Regions from separate parts of the Glutamicibacter sp. NPDC087661 genome, predicted to be linked through region 1. Evidence: riboswitches for the same ligand, from Rfam matches in the RefSeq annotation. Region 1 holds a riboswitch; the other holds the start of a gene.

What was found. A riboswitch is a leader RNA that binds a small molecule or an ion and turns the genes downstream of it on or off. The one in region 1 is predicted to bind S-adenosylmethionine.
Region 2: it holds a riboswitch for S-adenosylmethionine, as region 1 does, so the genes downstream of both, ACIOTN_RS09830 (methionine ABC transporter ATP-binding protein) here and ACIOTN_RS13990 (bifunctional o-acetylhomoserine/o-acetylserine sulfhydrylase) in region 1, are expected to answer to the same signal.

What each region holds. Positions count from the first base shown of each region.
Region 1 covers NZ_JBIUWE010000005.1:116,898-120,102, reverse strand. The annotation lists gene ACIOTN_RS13995 (homoserine O-acetyltransferase) at 1-412, opposite strand, end outside; gene ACIOTN_RS13990 (bifunctional o-acetylhomoserine/o-acetylserine sulfhydrylase) at 415-1,758, opposite strand; SAM riboswitch class IV at 1,850-1,969, opposite strand; gene ACIOTN_RS13985 (VOC family protein) at 2,142-2,786, shown strand; gene ACIOTN_RS13980 (GNAT family acetyltransferase) at 2,848-3,205, opposite strand, start outside.
Region 2 covers NZ_JBIUWE010000003.1:114,239-117,443, reverse strand. The annotation lists gene ACIOTN_RS09835 (methionine ABC transporter permease) at 1-481, opposite strand, end outside; gene ACIOTN_RS09830 (methionine ABC transporter ATP-binding protein) at 478-1,497, opposite strand; SAM riboswitch class I at 1,616-1,706, opposite strand; gene ACIOTN_RS09825 (WxL protein peptidoglycan domain-containing protein) at 2,004-3,047, opposite strand; gene ACIOTN_RS09820 (hypothetical protein) at 3,085-3,205, opposite strand, start outside.

The DNA of each region.
Region 1 (3,205 bases):
AGTCCTTGATGGTGACGAAGGGAAAGCTCGAACCGTAGGGCAGGCCCTGGTCGCCCAAGGACGAGGGGCCGGTGGAACCATTGCAACCACCCACCATGTTGATGGACACGACAAAGTACTCATTGGTGTCAACCGTGGCGCCGGGGCCTACGAGCTCTTCCCACCAGCCGGCGCTTTGCGAATCGCCTTGCGCAACGTGGGCGTCACCGGTGAGCGCATGCATCACGAGCACCGCGTTGGAGCCATCAGCTGCTAGCGTCCCCCACGTTTCATAGGCCAGCACCACGTCCGGAAGGAATCCACCGAATTCGAAGTGGTGCTCCCCCACGGACTTACGGCGCAAAATGCCGTCTTGCCCGCCAGCGAGCTCTTCGGCGCGCAGAGTATCTTCAGTAGTCACAATGGATGCCATGCCTAGAGGGTTTCCTGCAGTTCCTTGTTCTCGAGGGCTGCAACAGCTTGGAAGCCCAGTTCCAGATCGGCCAGAATATCCTTGATATTCTCCAGTCCGACGCTCAGCCGCACCAGTCCCGGGCTCACGCCGGCCGCAACCTGCTCAGCTTCGGAGAGCTGGGCATGGGTGGTGGAGGCCGGGTGGATGACCAATGAGCGCACGTCGCCGATGTTCGCGACATTGGAGTGCAATACCAGTGCGTCCACGAAGGCCTGGCCGGCTTCCGAACCGCCCTCCAGTTCGAACGCGATGATCGAGCCGGCGCCCTGATCGCTGTACTTCTGCGCACGCTCATGCCAAGGCGAGGACTTCAGGCCTGCGTAGGCGACCTTCTGCACTTCCTCGCGGGATTCGAGCCAATTGGCAACTTCTACGGCATTCTGGCCGTGGCGCTCAATGCGCAGCGACAAGGTTTCCAGGCCCTGCGCGATCAAGAACGCGTTGAACGGCGCAACCGAGGAACCCAAATCGCGCAGCAACTGCACGCGGGCCTTGAGGATGTAGGCCAGATTGGCGCCCAGGATGCCGTTGACACCCAGGTCGCGGGCGAAGACCAGGCCGTTGTAGGACTCGTCCGGGGTGTTGAAGCCCGGGAAGCGGTCGGCGTCCTTGGCGAAGTCGAAGTTGCCCGAGTCCACGATGACACCGGCAATGGCACTGCCGTGTCCGCCGAGGAACTTGGTGGCTGAATGGATCACGATATCCGCGCCCCACTCGATCGGGCGGATCAAGTACGGGGTGGCCAGGGTGTTGTCCACCAGCAGCGGCACGCCAGCTTCGTGGGCGATCGCCGAGATGCCCTCGATGTCCAGGACGTCCTGTCGCGGATTGGAGATGGTTTCCCCGAAGAAGGCCTTGGTGTTCGGACGCACCGCGGCGCGCCAATCATCCAGGTTGTCCGGGTCGGAAACGAAGGTGACCTCGATGCCCAGGCGCTTGAGCGTGTGCTTGAGCAGGTTCTGGGTTCCGCCGTACAGGCTGGGGCTGGCCACCAGGTGGTCGCCGGCTTCGGCCAAATTCAAGATGGCGAAAGTGGTGGCAGCCTGTCCCGAGGAGAGCAGCAGTGCTCCAACGCCGCCCTCCAGGTCAGCGATGCGGGTTTCCACCGCGTCGGTGGTCGGGTTGCCGATACGGGTGTAGATCGGCTCCAGTTCCTGCAGCGCGAAACGTGCAGCAGCGCTCTGGGCGCTGGGGAAGACGAAAGAGGTGGTTTGGAAAATCGGGAGAGCCCGTGCCCCGGTCGTCGGATCCGGGGTCTGGCCGGAGTGGATCTGACGGGTTTCAAATGACCAGTTATTGCTCATGGTTTCCTCCAAATAGCGTTTCATGACTATGGGGGTACGCCACTGAAAAGACACCGACAGGAAGCACCATATCGTGACGACTTCCAGGGGTAACCCGCGCTTGTCCTTGATGCCTTGTGCGTTCAAGGGCCAGGTCTTCACCCGGGGCACCCCACCGCGGTTGGAGGGTTGCCGCCCAGTAAGCCGGGGCTTGTTACTGGGACTCATGACCTGGTACCAGTTTGCCCGAAAACCGAAGATCTTTGCAACGCAAGGGCTGGTGATTGGACTCAATCGGTCATATTTCGCGAATATTGCAGGTTCATCGCAGAGTATTCGATAGCATCACGGAACTTAGGTGTGCCTAAGTAGAGACTCGCATCACATGTTGTCATGATGGGCACATGATGAGGCTAGATCACGTAAGTTATGCATGCGGCCCGGACGGGCTGTTGCCAACCGCTGAAAGAATCTCCGAGTCCCTTGGACTGGAATTCGTCAAGGGCGGCGTGCATCCACGATTCGGAACACGCAATGTCATCTTCCCGCTCAAGCATGGCCAGTACCTGGAGGTGGTTGAAGTCCTGAACCACCCGGCCAGCGACAAGGCACCCTTCGGACAGGCGGTTCGCGCCCGTTCGGAGCTCGGCGGCGGCTGGATGGGCTGGTGCGTCTCGGTGGAGGATCTATCCAGTGCCGAGGACCGCTTGGGCCGCAAGTCGGTGCCGGGCAACCGGAAGTTCCCTGATGGCCGCGAACTGACCTGGCAGCAGATTGGCATCAAGGGCCTGATCGCCGATCCGCAGTGCCCGTACCTGATTTCCTGGGATGAAGGATCCGAGGAGCTGCATCCGTCCAAGGCGCTGGAACCTGCCGGCGCCATCAGCCAGATCTCCATCGCCGGCTCGCGTGAACGGGTGCTGGATTGGCTGGGCCAGCCGCAGAACGTCAATTTGGGCGCTGTCACCATGCAATATGAAGCGCCGAATGGCACTCCGGGCATCATGTCGGTTACCTTTGAGACCGAGTCCGGAACCGTGGTGCTGTAAACAGTTCCGCAGAGATCGCAAGTAGGCGGGGACAATGGCGTCCCCACCTACTTTCTTTTCCTTAAGGCCGGTCCAGCCGCTTCCCCAGGACCACGACGTGCTGATCTTCGAAGCCCAGTCGTTCATAGAAATCGATGACGGCAGAGTTCTCCCCGCGGACCATGAGCTGCACCTTGGGCACGCCGCGATCCCGCAGCCACAGGACAGCAGCATCCACCAGCGCCCTTCCCAGGCCGTTGCCCTGCCGGCACGGATCCACCGCAACATAGTAGAGCCAACCTCGGTGGCCATCATGGCCAACCATCGCAGTAGCCATGAGTTGATCGTTCTCAACGATGGACAGCACCGTGGAAGTAGGCTCGGCCAAAGCCCGTCGGGCGTCGGCGAGCGCATCATTCCACGGACGAGTCAGCCCAGTT
Region 2 (3,205 bases), on a different contig from region 1:
CCAGGGCCGGCAGCGCCTCGCGGATCTGGGTGGTGCCGATGATTTGCGCGGTCGAACCGCCGGTCACCAGCCCTACGGCCAGGTTGTGCCTGGGCAGGTCGTTCAGCGCGTTCTGCACCAGCCGGGCGAAGAACGGGATGCCGGCAATGGTCATGGGCACGGCGGCCGCCGCAATGCCGATGGTGGTGCCGGTGACCCATTTGGTGAAGGGGATGATCGCTGCCATCAGCACCAAGAACGGCAAGGAGCGTCCCATGTTGGCGATCCAGCTGAGCACCGCATGCAGGCGCGCCCGAGGGAAGAGCCCCTGCCGATCGGTGTTGTACAGCGCGATGCCCATCAGTCCTCCGAGGCTGATGACCAGGGCCATGACGATTCCGACCATGGCCCACGTCTGGCCGTAGGCCGGCAGCATCAACTCGGGCAATTGCTGCCACGGAGTGTCGGTGCCCACCGCTGCGCTTTCAAAGGGGATTCTCATGCGTTGGCCTCCACCAGTTCGTGGTTGTTGCGGGCAAGGCTGCTTGGGTCGGTTTGCAGGCCCCACCCGTCCAGCAACCGGATCAGGTACTCAGGGGCTGCGCCCCGCACGCCCAAGCGCACGCGGCCCAAGGTCCCCTCATGGTGCGCCTCGACGGCGCCGCCCAACAGGGCCACCGCGATCCCGTGTTCGATGCCCAGACGCGAGATCCAGCCGGGATCGACCCGGTCTTTGCGGTAGGCCACCGTCACTGCGTAGTCGAAGCCTGCCGGCAGGTCCTCGGCCCGCAGCGGCAGCAGCTTCGCCCCGGTCTCCGAACCCGGGGATGCCACCAGCTCATGCAGGGCTCCGTGCTCGGCAATGCGTCCACCGGCGAGCTGGGCGACCTCGTCAGCCACATGCCGCACCACATCCATCTCATGGGTGATCAGGATGATGGACAGTCCCAGGTCGCTGCGCAACGAATCCAGCAGCCCCAGCACCTGGTGGGTGGATTCGGGGTCCAGGCCCGAGGTGGCTTCGTCGGAGAGCAGCAGCCGCGGGCGCAGGGCCAGGGCCCGGGCGATGCCGACGCGCTGCCGTTGCCCGCCGGAAAGTTGCCCGGGATAGGCGTTCGCTTTTTCCAGCAGCCCTACCCGGTCCAGCAGCTGGGCCACCCGTTGCTGCATTTCATGGTGAACCACCCCGAGGTTCCGCAGCGGAAGGGCCACGTTCTCGGCGACGCTCAGCCGGCTCAGCAGGGCCGAGTTCTGGAAGATCGTGCCGATGGCGCGGCGTTCGGAGCGCAGGGCCTTGCCCGACAGCGCGCCGAGGTCCTTGCCGTCGACGAGGATCTGCCCGCTGCTGGGCTTCTCCAGCAGCGAGATGCAGTGGGACAAGGTCGATTTCCCGGCCCCGGAAGGGCCGACCACGGCCGTGATCGAGCCTTCGGGCACCGACAGGTCGATCCCCTTGAGCACCTCGATGCGCCCCTGCGCGGTGTCGTAGTGCTTATGCAGGTCCTTGATCTCGATCATGCTGCATGCTCCTGGGCGATGCGCTCCATAATTCTCCTTGGCTGTTGCACCGTGAGGCACTGCCCGGGGCCGAAGTTGCGCCGGCTCGCGGCTTGGCGTGGCCCGGTGGCAGCCACTGCTCCATCGGTCCTGGCGGTAGCACCGTCCCGCGATTCGGGTGGTTGCTGCGACGTCAACGAGCCAGGTCTCTCGGTCGCTCTGGATGGGTGGCGTTCAATATCTTGAACAACTTCAGTGTCGAGCACGGAATAATTTGTGACCAAGCGTGAAGTCAGCAAAACGTCATGAAACCCCGTGACGTGTTTCCGTGTCCTTGATTCGCGTCATTTTCCACGTCATATAGCATCTTGTGACTATTTACGACTGCAATTACGGCAAAACATTGACTTGGATGCCGTCCTTGCGATCGATTGCCGAGCTTTAAATTGCTAAGTCCGCGGCCAATGGCCACGGACTGCGCACATATGATTTGGGAGCGACGACGAACCCGTTCAGCATTAGTCGGACTAGTTGCTTTCCACCGCAACAGGTTCTTCCAGCTCGTCGTCGGCTTCCCAACGCCGGGACCGCCGGACTCCCAAGAGAATTGATGCCGCAATAACTGCGACCAGAAGCAGGATCCATCCGGCTGGGATGGACCAGAAAGTTGTCGAAGCTGTGCTGAACCCGGCCGGCAATGAGTCGATGTCTTCGGCGTTCACTCTAACTTCGACCTGCTGCCATAGCAGCGGCCAGAGTCCCGGCAGCTGCTGTTCGATTGCCACAATGGACCCGGGTAGCAGTTCATCGAGCTGGTATTCGGACGATGTGGATCCCCAGCCGAAGGGGCCAGATGCAGTGATCGTGTAGCTGCCCCGGGCCCGCAGATTCCCTTCGTTGGCCACGGTTGCGCCCACGATGGCATCAACCGGTTCGAACGGGTTCCACGCGATGGGCGCCTGGGCGCTGGCTGCCGACACGTTCAGCTTGACTGCTCCCTCGCCACCGACTCGGACAGCCAGCTGCGTGGCCAGTCGGCGGTCGACCACCACGGTTCCAGCCGAGGTATCGATATAGGACGAAACCATGCCACCCAGATAGTCCCCCGGCGCGGCGTCCGTTGGAATTTCGACAGTGAATTCGACCGAGGTTTTCTCCCCCGGTCCCAAGGCTACTTCAGCTTGGTCTACCTCGATCCACGCGCCCACGGTAGTAGCCAGGTCGGTTCGCTCGGAGAGTTCCAGCGACCCGTTGCTGGTGGTCGCACCGTCTGCGGGATAGACGGCCAGTGAAATTTCTTCGGTCCCGTAGTTGGTGATCTCGAAGGAATCCCGGGCCTGTTCCCCGGGCTCGAGATCGTAGGCGAAACTCGACCGGGTTTCTGTGCCGCCCGGGTTGGTGCCCCACGACAAGTCATCGCCATGAGCAGCCGGCGCCGTAAGGGCAGTGGCGATGGCTACCGCGAGCACACTGATCGTTGCACGGTGTCGCAAGTTCTTGCGGGTGGCGTATTGCTGGAACATCTTTTCCTCGGGAATGTGGTCGGCAGAAATGGTGGCGGCACGCACCACGGGGAACGCTGTGCGTGCCGCCGGTGAAGCTGGAACTCTACTTCTGGATGGCGGTGATCGTCAGAGTCGAGCTGTAGTTGCCGGCAGCGGCTTCAGCCGGTGCCAGCAGCTGGATGCCGGTGTTCAAAACGGCTTCGGATGCGCCCGTTGCCGAGGCC